2 regions of the Paenibacillus sp. GYB006 genome follow, and region 2 is predicted to be linked to the other one. Evidence: riboswitches for the same ligand, from Rfam matches in the RefSeq annotation. Region 2 holds a riboswitch; the other holds the start of a gene.
The links. Region 2 has a riboswitch for thiamine pyrophosphate ahead of thiC (phosphomethylpyrimidine synthase ThiC). Riboswitches for the same ligand answer to the same signal wherever they lie in the genome.
Positions count from the first base shown of each region.

Region 1: linked by a shared signal. The riboswitch ahead of PV403_RS19005 (ABC transporter substrate-binding protein) and the one ahead of thiC (phosphomethylpyrimidine synthase ThiC) in region 2 are both predicted to bind thiamine pyrophosphate.

Region 1 covers NZ_JARBDA010000010.1:99,920-104,603, forward strand. Annotated here, with positions in the region: gene PV403_RS19000 (thiamine-binding protein) at 1-235, opposite strand, end outside; gene PV403_RS19005 (ABC transporter substrate-binding protein) at 279-1,286, opposite strand; TPP riboswitch at 1,446-1,564, opposite strand; gene PV403_RS19010 (hypothetical protein) at 1,781-2,242, shown strand; gene serS (serine--tRNA ligase) at 2,559-3,851, shown strand; gene PV403_RS19020 (pyridoxamine 5'-phosphate oxidase family protein) at 3,945-4,361, shown strand; gene PV403_RS19025 (bifunctional 2',3'-cyclic-nucleotide 2'-phosphodiesterase/3'-nucleotidase) at 4,573-4,684, shown strand, end outside.
Region 2 covers NZ_JARBDA010000017.1:21,767-26,450, reverse strand. Annotated here, with positions in the region: gene thiC (phosphomethylpyrimidine synthase ThiC) at 1-1,154, opposite strand, end outside; TPP riboswitch at 1,454-1,564, opposite strand; gene PV403_RS21645 (IclR family transcriptional regulator) at 1,683-2,432, opposite strand; gene PV403_RS21640 (alpha/beta hydrolase) at 2,844-3,842, shown strand; gene PV403_RS21635 (DUF2935 domain-containing protein) at 4,081-4,671, shown strand.

The sequences.
Region 1 (4,684 bases), on a different contig from region 2:
TCTTAATCTGAGAGATTACACTCGGACTGCCTGCTTCAATCAGTACTTCATGCATTTGACGGACTACCTCTAGCAGCTCAGGAAGTTCTCCTTCGAGTGTGGTTTCGAGCGGATTGACCTGATATGTAAGTCCGGACTGCTGAATAACTTCAATGGCTTTGTCTACATAAGGAATGGAATCTTCTCCATTCGGTGTTTTCGGTATGACCTGAATGCTGAGTAGTGTCTTTGCCATGATAAATCACCTTCTCTTTCCTTCATTAATAGAATTAACCAAATTATTCAGTTGGTAAAAATTCATTTGTGTATGCTTTTTCTACTTCCAGCGGCTGATCGAGAAGTCCATGCTCTACCATCCAGTCAGAGTAGTTTTGCCATACTTCTGCTTTTTGCTCGCCCCAGCGAGAAGCATCATCCTGATATTTTGGACTCAGCCATTTCTGACTGGCAAGCACTAGTTCTTTATCAAGATCGGGTACAGCTGCACTTAGGATACCAGCAGCCTCTTCCGGATGTTCAATCGCATACTCATAACCTTTCGTAGTTGCACGCATAAACGCTTTTACGAGTTCTGGGTCTTCGTTAATCGTCTTTTCATTCGAGATCAGAACCGGTGTGTAGTAGTCGAGCTTCTCAGAGTAATCTTTGACATAGAACATATCGATAGCCTCACCGCGCAGCTCAGCTTCAATTCCGGTCCAGCCATAGAAGATCCATGCAAAATCAATGTCACGCTTGATCGCTGTAAAGAAATCGGCATCGCCCATGTTCACATTAGACACCTTATCTACATCGCCGCCTTCGAGACTCATAATCGTATCAAGAACGGCAGAATCGATCGGGGAGCCCCAGCCGCCGTAAGTTTTACCTTCAAAATCTTTAGGTGACTTGATGTTCCGATCAGTAGGAGCAGCGAAACCAGACGTATTATGCTGAATCACTGCCGCGATGGACACAATAGGTACCCCTTGGGTACGAGCCTGAGTGACACCTTCCTGGTAACTTACTCCAAAGGGTACTTCACCAGAAGCGACCATAGTATCTGCACCCGCTTGTCCAGGCTGAATAATCTCAACATTCAATCCTTCTTCTTTGTAAAATCCTTGATCTACCGCCGCATAAAGACCGGTATGATTCGTGTTTGGGGTCCAATCTAGTACCACCTTAATATCGCGGAGTGATTCACCCTCTGTATTTTCTCCTGCCCCGCTTTGCTCTCCTGAGCTGCCATTTCCGGAATTACCACAGGCGGTAACGATGGTGAGCATAGCAAGCAGCAAGAACATGCCTAACTTTTTCTGCAATGTTTCCCTCTCCTTTAGATATCTTAGATGTCTTTAGAATGCACCTGAAAGCTACCTTTTCATCATAAAAAAAGCATCCCGAATCGGGATGCTCTGTGTACGTAAGGGAATGGGTATACTTCTTCATGAAATAGTAAGCCCAAAAATATATTTCTCCATTCCTACGCTGGCATTATCCAGATCAGGTTACAGGGTACGTATCTGCACGTATTTCACGGATACTATCTCAGCCGGCTTCACCAGCACCCCTTGAGTACATTATAAAGTTAAGTTGTTACAACCATGTATTATAGTCCTATATCACAGGCATGTCCAGATGATAAGACAGAGTAGGGGAGGTAACGTCTACAAAGTTAAGATGGGCTAATAGGATAGAGAAAACAAAAATTCCAAAAATGTAATTTTTGTTATAATATGTATTTATAGGATGTTTAAATTTCGTTCGTTTATTCAAATATAACATGGGAGCTGTTTACGTGATTGATAAAAAAGTGTTTATTGCAGTTGCACTTTCTCTTATCTTACTTTCAGGGTCTACACTACCATTATTCTCAGAGTCTGTAGAACAACTTGTTGAACGATCTGACTCATCAGATGTTGAATTTGATGAAGGTTCAATAGCTCCGCTAACTCTATTAACAGATGAGACAGGCACATTTTCTAATGGTGAACGTAAGACTACATTTACTTATGTTCAAGGATACGATTTAAGATTTTACGTTGAAAATACAAAAGGAGCTGCTTTTGATTGGACTTTAACTGACGGAGATAAGCGTATTATTAGGTCCGGAAAAGTGGCAGCAGGCAAATCCTACCTTGAAACAATTTCTTCCCTAGAAGATGAACATACTCTGAGAAGTGGTATTTATACTGTGTCGATGATAAGTATAGATGGTACAAACAGTAACTATAAGATATCTGCAAGTGCACTTAATTAATTCGTTCACATAGCTTGAATAAAAAGGTTGCGAATGGGGGAAAGCTACATTATAATTATGCCAACTAAAAATCGGTTATAATGCCAGTGAAGAGATTCCAACTCGGAGGTATTTTCGTTAAGGGAATATGGACATTCCCTAAGTTAATCGGCACCGCCCGTTATCGCGGAACCAAAGTGATTGAAATGTGCACGGATCCGTATTCATTTCAATAAATTGGGTGGCACCGCGAGCATATAGAGCGCTCCTCGTCCCAAGGGATGAGGGCGCTCTTTGTCTTTTTTTTATAAAAAATAACGACAGGGATGTGAGCGGTATGCTGGATATAAACTGGATACGAGAGCATGCAGATGAGGTAGAAGAAGTTGCAAGGCTGAAGAATATGAGTCTATCGGTAAAAGAGCTTATAGACACGGATGATAAAAGAAGAGAGCTTATTACTAAAGTAGAGAAACTGCGCGGGCAGCGAAATAAAGGATCGCAAAAAGTCGGTCAGCTTATGAAAGAAGGACGAAAGGAAGAAGCAGAGCAGCTGAAGGCGGAGATTCGAGAACTGGGCGGCAGTATTGAACAAATAGACAAGGAATTGTCTGAGACGGAGAAGGAATATGAAAGACAGATGATGCTCGTTCCAAATATCGTCTCGGAGGACACCCCGATTGGTAAGTCGGATGAAGATAATGTACTCGTGCGGCAAGTAGGTGAAGTAAGGGAAAGGGAATTTACCATCAAGGATCATATCCAGCTAGGGGAACTTCATGATCTGTTTGATGTTCCTCGCGGAGTGAAAGTCGGCGGTTCGAGAAGTTATTATTTAAAAGGAGACGGCGTACTATTGCACCGGGCTGTTCAGCAGCTGGCGCTGGATATCGTAATGAAACACGGATTTATACCGATGGATGTACCGATTATGGTGCGGGAGGAAGCTCTTGTAAACACCGGTTTCTTTCCTACCGGGCGTGATCAGACCTATGCGCTGGAAGAAGAGGATAAGTTCCTCGTCGGCACTTCGGAAGTTCCGCTGATCTCGTATTATGCCGGGGAAGTGGTTGATGTAACGGAGCCGATTCGCCTTGCTGCTGTATCGACGAGCTTCCGCAGCGAGGTGGGGTCGGCAGGACGGGACGTCAGAGGACTATACCGTGTCCATCAGTTTGCTAAAGTAGAGATGGTTGTTCTAACAGAAGCAAATGACGATGTGTCGGAGAGAGTTCACCAGGAGATTACAAGTTATGCCGAACAGTTGCTAGAGGCGCTAGAGCTGCCATACCGAGTCATGGCTGTATGTACGGGAGACATGTCGCAGAAAACGTACAAACAATATGATATTGAGACTTGGATGCCAAGCAGGCAAGCTTATGGAGAGACCCATTCTTCGTCGAATTTACATGACTTTCAGGCGCGTCGTTCGAACATTCGCTACCGGGATCAGGATGGACAATTAAAATATGTGCATACGCTTAACAATACAGCAGCAGCCTCGCCAAGAATTCTAATTCCACTGCTTGAGAATCATCTGCTGGAGGATGGAAGCATCTATATTCCTAAGGCACTTCGGCCTTATATGGGGGGCAGAGACATCATTACCTGTACGGCAGTGCAAGGGTAAAATAAGGTTCAACTTTCGAGAGACGGGTACACTATAGTAACAGATTATTTTTACTATAATTACAAACTTCGCTCTTGAAAGGAGACAAATACAATGAATAAAACAGATCTTGAACGTGCAATCATAGCGGGCATAGAAAATAATCATTTTGGTTCCTTGGCAACCGTAGAGGGAGGAAAACCAAAACTGAGATACATGGCTGTTTTCAATGATGGCCTGAACATTCATATGGCAACAAACCGCTGCACTCATAAGGTGGAGGAGCTGGAGGATAACCCGAATGTTAGCCTACTGATGGGTTACGAAGCCGGCGGTACCAAAGATATACTTGAGATTGAAGGAACCGCAAGTGTAACAAAGGACGGCGGTCTTCGCAAAAAACTGTGGAATGACGAGTTCAGCAAATGGTTCAGCGGTCCGGAAGATCCGAACTACGTCATTCTGGATATCACCCCAAACCGGATTGAATATACAGGACAAGGGCAAGAAAAACAGGTATGGGAAGCATAAATATCACATGACCTTTACAGCCTGATGTCAGAAGAGAAAGAAGGGCGATCGACATAGATCGTTCTTCTTTCTTTTTTTGTATAAAAAGCCTCCCTCAAGGTTGTTATTTTAGTTAAAATTACACTTTTATACCAGTAATAAATGGTTTAGAATATCTGTCAGAAGTATATTATTTCCAGTATTATTGGGATGAAAATTTGGAGGGGTTCTTTTGAGATCACGTAAACCATTATTAGCAGGTCTGACGACCGCAGCTTTACTGTTTCAATTATTCGCCATTCCAGGACAACCTGTCTCTGCTGCCGATGCAGCCAAAGTGAAAC
Region 2 (4,684 bases):
ACCTGGATATCGTGCTTCCAGGCGATTTGCGTGAGTTCCCCCAGCGTAGCAAGTTCCGCCATCTGTGCCTCATCATTCGCATCATAGATACTTCCTGGCCGCAGTCCATCACCCAGCGAGAAAGCAACATCGTAGGTCTTCATAATCTCGCATATTTCTTCAAAATGAGTATATAAAAAGTTCTCCTGATGATGGGCTAAGCACCAAGCTGCCATAATCGAACCGCCTCGGGACACAATCCCTGTCATTCGCTTGGCAGTCATAGGAATATACCTAAGCAGCACCCCAGCATGGATCGTAAAATAATCAACACCTTGTTCTGCCTGTTCAATTAAGGTATCCCGGTACACTTCCCAGCTCAGCTGATCTGCTTCACCGTTCACCTTTTCGAGCGCCTGATATAAAGGCACGGTCCCAATGGGAACAGGTGCATTACGAATAATCCATTCCCGCGTGGTATGAATGTTACGGCCGGTTGATAAATCCATCACCGTATCGGCTCCCCAGCGTACCGCCCACGTCATTTTCTCTACCTCTTCTTCTATGGAAGAAGAAACAGCAGAGTTACCAATGTTCGCATTGATTTTCACGAGAAAATTTCTTCCGATCATCATCGGTTCAGCTTCCGGGTGATTAATATTAGACGGCAGAATCGCTCGTCCACTAGCAATTTCTTCGCGCACAAATTCCGGTTCCAGCCCTTCGCGGATGGCAGCAAACTCCATCTCCGGCGTAATGATCCCCCGGCGGGCATAATGCAGTTGCGTCACATTCTGACCCGATTTTGCTCGCAGCGGCCTGCTTGCTTCTCCTGGAAAAACTTCGGCTGCTTGCTGAACACTTCGTTCTGACCGCAGTCCATTATCTTCCGGTTTCACGGTCCGCCCTTCATAATACTCTACATCCCCGCGCTCCCATATCCACTCATGCCGAAGTGCAGGAAGTCCTTTCGTAATATCTGCTTCATAATCGGCATCCCCCATCGGTCCGCTCGTATCATAGACACGCAAAGGTTCGTTGATCTCTACCCCTTGCGGAGTTTGTGTGGGACTGAGCTCTATTTCGCGTTCCGGGACAACAAGATCAGGCCGAGATCCTGTCTTGTACACTTTACGGCTTGCAGGAAAAGGAATGTACATCGATTCATTCCCCATTCCTTCTGTAACGCCCTCTGCTTTACTATTTTCGGTACTGCCTTGTTGCTGCAACTTCATCTTCTTCATCCTCCTTCAAAGTGGCTTACCGCCCCTGTAAAAGAATCACATGAACCTTTGCTGCAAGAAGTGTACGACAATAAAAAAAGCCGACTCCCTTAGGGGAATCAGCTTCTATACAATAGTTTGTTCCTACTCTCTCCATATCTATACAGGCGAATTTCGAAAGTCGCGTCATGACACGGCTCCTGAAATCAGATAAGCTACCTGTATTAAGATGGAATCGAATAAGCTCCTAATGTTATCGCCAATTACTTCCCTACGCTGGTATGATCCAGATCAGGTGCAAAGAGTCCGGTATCTTGCGACACCATCTCAGCCCGGCCTTACGGGCTCCCCTAGTAAGTTGTTATTACGTTATAATGATAGATCACTTCCGCTCCTATTAAAGAACGGTCTCTATTAGGGTATCTCATAAAAACGAGAAACACAACCTAATATTTACATATTCCAGCTTAAAAGCTGTTGCTATCTCAGCATAAGCCCCATCTGAGCAGCGGCTCTGACAAGCACAGGTCCATATTCATGCAGCGTCTCCTGAGATAATCTGCTGACAGGTCCCGAGACGGATAAAGCCGCTGCCACATTCCCTTTACGGTCAAAAATCGGGGCAGAAACGGCGGCTGCTCCCGGCTCTCTTTCTTCATAACTTGTAGCAAAACCCAAAGCTTTAATCTCTTGAAGCTGTGCTAGATAAGTTTCTTTGTCAAAAGGAATCTGGGGATCAAACTCCCTGATTAATTGTTCCTGCTCTTCCATCGGTGCAAAAGCGACAAGTACTTTGCTCGAAGCTCCTACAGATAAAGGAAGTCTAACTCCTACAGGAGCGACCCGGCGAATGGCCTGGTTGCTTTGCACAGCCTGAACACGAATACGCTCAATGCCATCCCTTAAATACAAACTAACGGTCTCTCCTAGATTATCGCGGAGCTGTTCCATTGCAGGGAGCAGCAACACGGCGGGATCATCACTTTGCGACATATGCGCAGCGAGTTCCCATATCCGAATCCCCAGCCGATATTTCTCAGTAGCGGGATTACGGATAACAAACCCTCTCTCCTCCAGGGTCGACAACAGTCGATGCACCGTACTTTTATGTAATCCAATCTTGCTGGATATTTCGGTTAGCCCAAGGTCCGTTTGACCTGTAAAAGTGAGCAGAATGTCCAGTGCCCGTTCGACCGCTCGAACTGTTGATTTGCGATCCTGATCTTCCATGGGATCCATGCTCCTTTCATGTTTCATCACGTGAAACCTGGTTACATAAATTATATGAGAACTCGTCCTTAAAGTAAAGATAATTATTGAGAATGAATCTCATTTAGAGGATATCATCATCTTATTAAAGCCCTCTTCTCATCTTATGAGATTAGGGCTTGCTTCACTTGACAAGTACCTTTTACTACTAGATTGTCGAATATTACATCTGTGTAACAAATCATCTTAATGGATTGACTTTGCTACTTGTAGAACATAGGATTAAAAATAATAGTAAGAGAGTCAAGAAGTGACTAATGAAGAACATGTCATACTTTGTCGGAAATTTATGAGAACTCATACAATAACTAGTCCTTTAGTCGTGAGAGATCAAGTTGTATAAGATACTAACTAGAAGGAGGGGGATCCTGAATGTTTCCTACATCCAAGAGCAATAGTCATCTTCAGCGAGACGTATCAACGATTCCTCCAGCAATCTCACCAAGGTTGATTCGTTTTAAACATATTATTGTAGCTCTTATTCTATCCATCATATTCTTTTTTGTATTCTGCTTTATTGCCCTTCATGCCTATATTGCCTGGGTACTGTCGAATCCGACAGTGGCACCCGTATACTCAAATCCTATGCTTGCCAAAGGGATGGCTTATGAAGAAGTTACGTTTCCTGCAGTCGATGGAAGCCGTAATGTGAATGGATGGTATATTCCCGCAGAGGAAGACGGTGCGAAAAAAACCATCGTTTTGAGCCATGGATATGGCGCTAATCGGGAGGAATCCTGGATTCCAATGTATGATCTTGCTCATTACGCTCACCAGCAAAACTTTAATGTCATTATGTTTGACTACGGATTTGCCTCCCAGAACAGCCGCGGTGTTGCTACAGGAGGAAAAGCAGAATCCAAGCAGTTGCTCGGTGCAGTACAATTAGCGAAGCAAAAGGGTGCTCAGGAAGTCGTTGTTTGGGGCTTTTCGATGGGAGCAGGTACGGCTTTACAGGCAGCTCTCGTCTCGGATGATATTGATGCTATGATCCTCGACAGCACCTTCCTGCTCGAACCAGATACCCTTTATCATAATATCCAGAATCAGATCGACTTACCGAGACAGCCGACACTACAGATTCTTACCATGTTATTTCCGATTCTTAATGGTACGAGTCTGAATTCCATACCGTATCAGGAAGTAAAAACAACAGATTATGACATTCCAATCTTGTTCATTCATGGTACAGAGGATGACAAAGCTCCTTATCCTATGGCTGAACTACTCGCTAGCAATCAAACGAATCCAAATTCAGATGTATGGATTGTAGAGGATGCGCGGCACGAGCTTATCTTTAGAGAACACCCAAAGGAATACTTACGAAAAGTATCGATGTTCCTCGGTAACATACAACTAGCACAGCAATAATACAATATTTCATTGAGATGGCACCTTAAACCAAGGTGCCTTTTTTGTGTATCCAAAAAAGCTCACAGCATGTGCTTGTATCTATTAACCAGCTATCCCCCCCTTGCCTGTTTCGTATTCTTTGACAAGTCATCATAAACCAAGCCCCTCCAAGAATAGAGATAGAAGAGATAACGTTCCCGAGTAGATGCTGCGACTGAAAAAGAACATATCAATTATTTTAGGAGGTAACCCGTATATGGAGCTTGCGTATGGTCCCTATTTGCCACTGCGTGTTCTTGAAGAGATTGGTTCTTGGAAAGATGCAGAAAAGGAATACATTGATATTATTCAGTCTATTGTACCGAATCTAGAATCCCCTTATGTAAAACTGCTTGATGAATGGAAATCTGTTTTTGAGAGAACAAGCTACACAGCGGACGACTGGAAGAAGAAAACGAAGGAAGTTTCTGAGCCTGCTAATGAATATATGCTGGGTCAGATGGATGTTCTGCTTCAGACTTGTTTCTCCCAGTCCAAAGAATTCCATCGGCAACTTGGTCATTTACTAAGCGGCAGTGAATCCGTAGCAAAGCATCCTTCCGCGAAAGTAATCCTTGAATATATTCGAAATCAGTGTGAAAAAAGCATAAATCAGTTAAAACCTTTGGATCATCCTAATGCAGTATCTAATCTAATTAACAAACCTACGTATGCGAGCGCGCAGCAACGAGACTACTGGGAAGAAGAACCCTTCCCTTATCCTGAAGTAGCGGGATATGACCGACTTGGCGAAGAAGATTTCACTATTTGCAACCACAGCTTCTTCTCAAGCAGATACGGATTCTAGTGTGTCACTTGAA